2 linked regions of the Sphingobium yanoikuyae genome follow. The protein of the gene in region 1 interacts with the protein of each later gene in a pairwise test. Links are inferred from orthologs where the notes say so. Each region holds a gene or a part of one and is shown in the gene's direction. Other genes may lie near its edges.

Region 1 (4,641 bases):
GATGGATTGCATGCGGCTGCCGCATCGGCCGCCGGTGCTGGCGGGGCGCAATGCCGCGCCGGCGCCCGGCACGCCGCCATCGGCCACCCCGGCGGTGGCCGCGATCATCGCCGAAGCGCAACGGACTGATAGCAAATTGCCCCTCTTCTATGTTGCGGGGGCTGGCCTGACCGACCTGGCCGAAGCGGTGCGCCTGCGACCGGAGATCGCGCGGCGGATCATCCTGGTCTGGATCGGCGGGCCGGAACATGGGGATGTCGATCCCACCGTCCATGTTCGGGCAAGCAAGGAATATAATCTGACCATCGATCTGGCCGCCGCGCAGACATTGTTCAACGATTCGGCGGTCGAGATCTGGCAGGTGCCGCGCAACGTCTATCGCACGCTGATGATCAGTCATGCCGAACTCGACCGGGAACTGGCAGGGGCGGGGCGGCTCGGCCGTTATCTGCTGGATCAGCTGGAGCGGGCAATCAGGCGGATCGATGCGCCGCTCGGCGAAACCTATATATTGGGGGACAGTCCGCTGGTCACGCTGACCGCGCTGCAATCCTCCTTTGATCCCGATGCGGCGTCGAGCGATTATCTGATCCGGCCGACGCCGCGGATCAACGATCAGGCGGGCTATGTTGCACATCCAGCCGGCCGACCGATGCGCATCTTCACCCGGATCGATAGCCGGCTGACCTTTGCGGACATGTTTGCCAAGGTCCGCGCCGGCAGCGTTTGACACGCAGGGGCAGACCCTCCGCCGAAGCGGCGAAAATCATGGATTATGGCGATGTTCGGAGAATTTTGGTCGGGACGAGAGGATTCGAACCTCCGACCCCCACACCCCCAGTGTGATGCGCTACCAGGCTGCGCTACGTCCCGACCGGAGGGCGCCCAATAGAGGGATGAATTGGAAGTTGCAAGGGATTCGATGCAGGCTTTTTGCGGGGCGTGCAAATGACCGGCTTTCCCGTCCCTTGCCCGATGCTTTCAAAGCCCGTCATTCCGGGCGCGAAAAGCCAAGCTTGTTGCCTTGCCCCGGCCATCTGTGTTAGCCGCCCGCGCTTGATCCCATGCCCGCGCCCTGCGGGTTGGGGAGACCGAAAAACAAGGCGAAAGTCCCACCATGTTCATTACTCCAGCCTTTGCCCAGACCGCGGGCGGGCAAGCCTCCGGCGCCGGTATCCTGGTGCAGATGGCACCGCTGGTCCTCATCTTCGTCGTCTTCTATTTCCTGCTGATCCGTCCGCAGCAGAAGAAGATGAAGGAGCATAAGGGCAAGATCGACGCCGTGAAGAAGGGCGATCAGGTCGTGACCGGCGGTGGCCTGGTCGGCAAGGTCGCGCGCGTCGACGACATCTATGTCGATATCGAGCTGGCGCCGAACATGAAGGTCAAGGCGGTCAAGTCGACCCTGGCCGACGTGATCGACCCGACCACCGCCAAGCCCGCGAACGACTGATCCAACCATGCTGAACTTCTCGCGCTGGGCCATCGCCGGCATCCTGTTGCCGCTAATCATCGGCATCTTCTGCGCCGTCCCGAGCTTCCTGCCCGATTCGACGGTGGCGAAGCTGCCCCCCTTCATGCAGACGCGGGTCAATCTGGGCCTCGACCTTGCCGGCGGCAGCCATCTGCTGCTGGAAGCGTCGACCCAGGATGTGGCCAAGCAGCGGCTCGCCAATATGGAGGAGCAGGTCCGCACGGAACTGCGCCGGGGCGAGACGAAGATCGCGATCGGCGATATTTCCAGCCGTGACGGGAAACTCAGCTTCATGGTCCGCAACCCCAGCGAAGTGGATGCCGCCGTCGAGCGCATCCGCCCGCTGACCCAGGGTGCGGGCCTGACCGGCCAGCGCGACTTCAATGTCGAGGTGGTCAACAGCTCCACCATCGTCATCACGCCGACCCAGGCGGGAATCGACAATGCGGTGAAGAGCGCGATGCAGGTCGCGACTGAAGTCATCCGCAAGCGCATCGACGAAATGGGCACGCGCGAGCCGACCATCCAGCAGCAGGGTGCCAACCGCATCGTCGTGCAGGTGCCGGGCCTGCAGGATCCCAAGGCGCTGAAGGCTTTGCTGGGCCAGACCGCGAAGCTGGAATTCAAGCTGGTCGACATGAGCGCCAACCCGAGCGAAGTGGCCCAGGGCCGCGCGCCGGTGGGCAGCGAAGTTCTGCCCTATCCGACCAATCCGGCCGGGCCGCCGATGATCGCGGTCCACCGCCAGGTGATGGTGTCGGGCGAGGAGCTGACCGACGCCCAGCAGACCTATGACCAGCAGACCAACGAACCCAATGTCACCATCCGCTTCAACGGATCGGGCGGCAACAAGTTCGCCAAGGTGACGTCGCAGAATGTCAACCGCCCCTTCGCCATCATCCTGGATGGCAAGGTGCTGTCGGCGCCGAACATCAATGAGCCGATCCTGGGCGGGTCGGCGACGATTTCGGGCAGCTTCACCGTCGAAGGCGCCAACCAGTTGGCGATCGCGCTGCGCTCGGGCAAGCTGCCGGTCAACTTCGTCGTGGTCGAGGAACGCACCGTCGGTCCGGGCCTGGGCGCCGATTCGATCCGCGCCGGCCTGGTCGCGTCGATCGTCGCGGTCGTCGCCGTCGCCGCCTTCATGTTCGTGAGCTATGGCCGGTTCGGCATGTATGCGAACCTGGCCGTGGCCATCAACGTGCTGGTGATCCTGGGCGTGATGGGCATTTTGGGCGCGACGCTGACCCTGCCGGGCATTGCCGGCTTCGTGCTAACCATCGGCACCGCGGTCGACGCGAACGTGCTGATCTATGAGCGTATTCGCGAAGAGCGGCGGCGCGGGCGCGGGGTCGTGCAGGCGATCGAGTTCGGCTACAAGGAAGCCAGCCGCACCATCTTCGAAGCGAACGTGACCCATGCGATCGCCGGTGGCATCATGCTCGCGCTGGGCTCCGGCCCGGTCAAGGGCTTCGCCATCGTGCTGCTGATCGGTATCGCGACCAGCGTGTTCACCGCCGTGACCTTCACGCGCGTTCTCGTCTCGGGCTGGGTGCGTCGCACTCGTCCCACGGACATCCACATTTAAGAGGGGCGGGAGGAACAACCCATGAAACTTCTCAAGCTCGTCCCCGACAACACCAATATCGGCTTCGTCAAGCTGCGCCACTGGGCCTTTGGCCTGACGCTGCTGCTGACCGTGCTGGCGGTCGGCGCGACCTTCTACAAGGGCCTGAACCTGGGCGTCGACTTTGTCGGCGGCCTGATGATCGAGGCGAAGTTCCCGCAGGCGGTCGAGACCGACAAGGTCCGCGATACGATCGCGGGGCTGCGTGTGGGCGAAAGCTCGCTGCAGCAGTTCGGCGACCCCAAGACGGTGCAGATCCGCCTGCCGCTGCCCGAGCAGGGCGGCGCCGGCGCCGCCAATGCCGTGGTCGAAAAGACCCGCAAGGCGATGGAGGCGCAGTTCCCCGGCGTCACCTTCTCGCGCTATGACACGGTGTCGGGCAAGGTGTCGGGCGAACTGATCCAGAATGGCGTGCTGGCGGTCGTGCTGGCGATCATCGGCATCGCGATCTTCTCTTGGTTCCGCTACGAATGGCAGTTCGGCGTGTCGACCTTCGTCGCGATCGTCCACGACGTGCTGATGACGCTGGGCTTCTTCGCGGTCACCCAGCTGGAGTTCGACCTCAACATCATCGCCGCCGTGCTGACCATCGTGGGCTATTCGATCAACGACAAGATGGTGATCGACGACCGCATCCGCGAAAATATGCGCAAATATCGCAAGATGGACATGAAGTCGCTGATCGACCTGTCGGTCAACGAGACGCTGCCGCGCACGGTCATGACCTCGGTCACCATCCTGCTGGCGCTGGGCGCGCTGCTGCTGCTGGGCGGCCATGTGCTGCGCGGCTTCACCGCGGCCATGATGCTGGGCATCATCGTCGGCACCTATTCGTCGGTCTATGTCTCCTCCTCGCTGCTGATCACGCTGGGCCTGAGCCCGCAGACGTCCGAGAAGAAGGCGAAGAAGGGCGGCATCGCCGCCCAGGCCGAGCGCATGGGCCCGCGCGACGGAGCCCAGCCCTGAGCGACCGTCAAACCGGAATCGAACTGCGCCGCGACGATAGCGGCCAGGGGCCGATCGTCACCGGCTTCCAGGGCCGGGGCTTCCGGGTGAAGGACGATGTCTTCTCGGACGGGCTGTTGCTCAGCCCCGTCCGGGCACTCGCCTGGCAGGCCGCCCCGCTCGTGTCGGCGATGAGCGTCGCAGCGCTGGGCGACCTGTTCGACCATCTGGAACTGAAGCCTGAATTCCTGCTGCTGGGTACCGGCAGCGGGTTGCAACAGCCGCCCCGCGCCTTCGTGCGGGAGCTGGAAGCGCGCGGCATCGGCGTCGAGGCGATGGACAGCCGCGCCGCCGCCCGTGCCTGGGGCGTACTGCGCGCCGAAGAACGCTGGATCGTGGGTGCGTTGCTGCCGCTCTGATCAGCCGGGCTGGAGCCGGGGATAACGCGCCAGCCACCGCTTGGCGCACACCCGCGCATCGAAGATCGCCCGCCTTGCGCCGAGAAAGGCGGGGCCGGGCACCAGCCGCAAGCCGAACAGATCATCAAGGCCGAAGGGGGCGTTGACCTCCAGCCGGTCGTCGGGCGTCAGGCAAA
Region 2 (3,956 bases), 110 kb from region 1 along the record:
ATGGAAGATCGACCTGATCGAACGGAGCAATCCCGATTGGCGCGATCTGGCTATCGATTTGGGCTTTGAGCCATTGGACAGTCGGCGCATCGATTGAGCGTCAGGATGATTGGTTAGCGCGGGAGATGGATTCCCGCCTTCGCGGGAATGACGAATGATATGACCGAAATTAGCGCACTGAAAGCCGGCCTGATCGCCGACATCGAGGCTGCCGACACGCTGGACGCGCTGGAAGGGCTGCGCGTGGGCGCGCTGGGCAAGAATGGGGTCGTCACCGGCCTGTTGAAGACGCTGGGCGGCATGTCGCCCGAGGAGCGTCTGGAGAAAGGCCCGCCGATCCAGGATCTGCGCGAAAGCGTGACCGCCGCCATCGCCGACCGAAAGGCCGCGCTGGAGCAGGCCGCGCTCGACGCCCGCCTCGCTTCGGAAAAGGTCGACATGACCCTGCCCGCCGATCTGGGGCCGCAGGGCAGCGTCCACGCCGTCAGCCAGGTGATGGACGAGCTGGCGGAAATCTTCGCCGACCTCGGCTTCTCGGTCGCGACCGGTCCGGAGATCGAGGACGACTGGCATAATTTCACCGCGCTCAATATCCCGGAGACGCACCCGGCGCGCGCGATGCACGACACCTTCTACTTCCCCGACGAGGAAGGGCAGAAGAAGATGCTGCTGCGCACCCACACCTCGCCGGTGCAGATCCGCACCATGATGACGCAGGAGCCGCCGATCCGCATCATCGCGCCCGGCCGCGTCTATCGCAGCGACTCCGACGCGACCCACACGCCGATGTTCCACCAGATCGAAGGTCTGGTGATCGACAAGGGCATCACGCTTGGTCATCTGAAGTGGACGCTGGAGACCTTCCTCAAGGCCTTTTTCGAGCGCGAAGATATCGTCCTGCGCCTGCGCCCGAGCTATTTCCCCTTCACCGAACCCTCGGTGGAAGTCGATGTCGGCTACACGCTGACCAATGGCCAGCGCGTCATCGGCGGCGACGGCGATGCACCCGGTGGCGGCTGGCTGGAAGTGCTGGGCAGCGGCATGGTCAACCGCCGCGTGATCGAGGCCTGCGGTCTTGATCCCGACGAATGGCAGGGCTTCGCCTTCGGCACCGGCGTCGATCGCCTCGCCATGCTGAAATATGGCATGAACGACCTGCGCGCCTTCTTCGACGGCGATCTGCGCTGGCTGAAACATTATGGATTTTCGGCACTCGACGTGCCCACGCTGTCGGGAGGAGTCGGCGCATGAAGTTCACCCTGAGCTGGCTCAAGACGCACCTCAAGACCGATGCCGATCTGGCCACCATCCTCAAGACCCTGAATGCCATCGGGCTGGAAGTCGAGGATGTGGAGAACCCGGCGGAGAAGCTGGGCGCGTTCAAGATCGCCAAGATCCTGACCGCCGAGCGTCACCCGCAGGCCGACAAGCTGCAGGTGCTGAGCGTCGACCATGGCGACGGCAACCCGCTGCAGGTCGTGTGCGGCGCGCCCAATGCCCGCGCCGGCCTGATCGGCGTGTTCGGGGTCGAGGGCGCGGTGGTGCCGGTCAACGGCATGGTGCTCAAGAAGACCGCCATTCGCGGCGTCGAATCCAACGGCATGATGTGCTCCACCCGCGAACTGGAGCTCGGCGACGATCATGACGGCATCATCGAACTGGCCGGCGACGCGCCGGTGGGTGAGGTCTATGCGAACTGGGCCGGCCTCAACGATCCGGTCATCGACGTGTCGATCACGCCGAACCGTCAGGACTGCATGGGCGTGCGCGGCATCGCGCGCGATCTGGCGGCGGCGGGCCTGGGTACGCTCAACGCCATCATCGTGCCGGAGATTGCCGGCGTCGGCCCCGGCCCCGACGTGCGCACCCACGATGTCGAGGGCTGCCCCGCCTTCTTCGCCCGCTCGGTCAAGGGCGTGACCAACGGCGCCTCGCCCGAATGGATGGCGCGCCGGCTGAAGGCGATCGGTCAGAAGCCGATCAGCGCGCTGGTGGACATCACCAACTACATCATGATCGACCTCGGCCGGCCGCTCCATGTCTATGACATGGCGACGCTCAAGGGCGGACTGGTCGCGAGGCTGGGCAAGGCCGGCGAGGAAGTGCTGGCACTCAATGGCAAGACCTATGCCATTGACGAGACGATGACCGTCATCGCCGACGACGAAGCCGTGCATGACATTGGCGGCATCATGGGCGGCGAACATTCGGGCGCGCAGGACGGCACCACCGACGTGCTGATCGAATGCGCCTATTTCACGCCCGAGCGGATCGCGGTGACCGGCCAGAAGCTGGCGCTGACCTCTGATGCGCGCGGCCGGTTCGAGCGCGGCGTCGACCCCGCCTTCCTGGACGACGGCCTGTCGATCGCCACCAGCCTGGTCATGACCCTGTGCGGCGGCACCGCGTCGGAAGCGACTCGCGCCGGCACCCCGCCCGCCACGCCCAAGACGGTCGCCTATGCGCCCGACCAGTGCCTGGCGCTGGCCGGCGTCGACGTGCCGCATGACGTGCAGAAGCGCATTCTGGAAAGCCTGGGCTTCGGCGTCAGCGGCGACGCCGGCGGCATCGAATATCAGGATGGCGTGCCGGTGAGCGTGCCGGGCCACTGGACCATCAGCGTGCCGACCTGGCGCCGCGATGTCGATGGCTGGCCCGACATTGTCGAGGAAGTGGTGCGCATCGTCGGTCTGGACCATGTGCCGTCCACCCCGTTGCCGCGTGTGCCGGGCGTCGCCCGCCCGACCGCCACGGCCGAGCAGCTGGTCGAGCGCCGCGTGCGCCGCACCGCCGCCGCCCGAGGCCTCGCTGAAGCGATCAACTGGTCCTTCATTTCCGAGAAGGAAGCCGCAAGCGTTGGCGGTGGCGACTGGACGCTGGCCAATCCGATCTCCGAAGACCTCAAGGTCATGCGGCCCTCGCTGCTGCCCGGCCTGCTGTCGGCGACCAAGCGCAATGTCGATCGCAGCGCCACGTCGATCCGGCTGTTTGAACTCGGCCGGCGCTATTTCAAGCAGGGCGAGCGCGCCACCGTCGGCTTCGTGCTGGCTGGCGAGAAGAGCCCGCGTGGCTGGCAGGGCGGCAAGGCCCAGCCCTTCGACGCGTTCGATGCCAAGGGCGAAGTGATTGCGCTGCTGGCGGCGGCCGGCGCGCCGGTCGGCAATCTGCAGAGCATGGGCGAGGCATCGGCGGCCTATCATCCGGGCCAGTCGGGCACGCTGCGCCTTGGCCCCAAGGTGGTGCTGGCCGAATATGGCGTGCTGCATCCCAGCCTGGCCAAGCAGTTCGGCCTGTCGGGCACGGTGGTCGCAGGCGAGATCTTCCTCGACGCGATTCCGGCCAAGCGCAAGAGCGGCTTCATGCGCGCGCCTTACGCCCCGCCGGCCCTGCAGGCGGTGAAGCGCGACTTCGCTTTCCTGGTGCCCGAAGCCGTCGAGGCCGATGCGCTGGTGCGCGCGGTCAAGGGCGCGGACAAGAAGGCAATCGTCGACGCGCGCCTGTTCGACGTCTTCACCGGCCCCGGCGTGGATGAAGGCCACAAGTCGCTGGCGGTGGAGATCACGCTGCAGTCGGGCGAGAAGAGCTTCGCCCAGGAAGAGCTGGACGCGATCAGCGCGGCGGTGGTCAAGGCCGCCCAGAAGCTGGGCGCGAGCCTGCGCGGCTAAAGCAAGAAAGGCTGGCGATGGACGGGAAGGCTGAACGACTTCAGGCCCGCCTCGCCGGCCTTTTCTACATCGGCACCATTGGCTGCGGCATGTTCGCCGAGGCGGTGGTGCGCGCGGCCCTGATCGTGCCGGGCAACGGGCGCGAGACGATGCGCAACATCGCCGACTATCCCTGGCTCTATCGCGCCGGCGGGGCGAGCGATGTCGCTATGCTCTGCTGCTATCTGGCGGTGACCGCCCTGCTCTATGGCCTGTTCGCGCCGACCGGGCGGGTGCTGGCGCGCACCGCCG

Evidence for each region. Proteins that work in one complex are often made in the same cells at the same time.
Region 2: the proteins of secD (region 1) and pheT interact in binary tests that used the Escherichia coli proteins (3 or more experiments, as listed by UniProt). The link is inferred for Sphingobium yanoikuyae from one-to-one orthologs.

What each region holds. Positions count from the first base shown.
Region 1 is NZ_CP053021.1:4,005,704-4,010,344, reverse strand. Bases 815-3,761 are described here. They hold secD (protein translocase subunit SecD), read left to right. Parts: upstream 815-1,460; coding sequence 1,461-3,062; downstream 3,063-3,761. Other genes in these bases: secF (protein translocase subunit SecF), read left to right, coding at 3,084-3,761; yajC (preprotein translocase subunit YajC), read left to right, coding at 1,118-1,453. Outside these bases: HH800_RS19325 (nucleoside hydrolase), read left to right, coding at 1-730; more of secF, read left to right, coding at 3,762-4,067; HH800_RS19300 (MTH938/NDUFAF3 family protein), read left to right, coding at 4,154-4,465; HH800_RS19295 (nucleotidyltransferase family protein), read right to left, coding at 4,466-4,641. UniProt on the Escherichia coli protein: Part of the Sec protein translocase complex. Interacts with the SecYEG preprotein conducting channel. SecDF uses the proton motive force (PMF) to complete protein translocation after the ATP-dependent function of SecA.
Region 2 is NZ_CP053021.1:4,117,512-4,121,467, forward strand. What follows is about bases 848-3,956. They hold pheT (phenylalanine--tRNA ligase subunit beta), read left to right. Parts: upstream 848-1,247; coding sequence 1,248-3,665; downstream 3,666-3,956. Other genes in these bases: pheS (phenylalanine--tRNA ligase subunit alpha), read left to right, coding at 848-1,251; HH800_RS19905 (DUF4386 domain-containing protein), read left to right, coding at 3,683-3,956. Also shown: HH800_RS19890 (GIY-YIG nuclease family protein), read left to right, coding at 1-97; more of pheS, read left to right, coding at 160-847.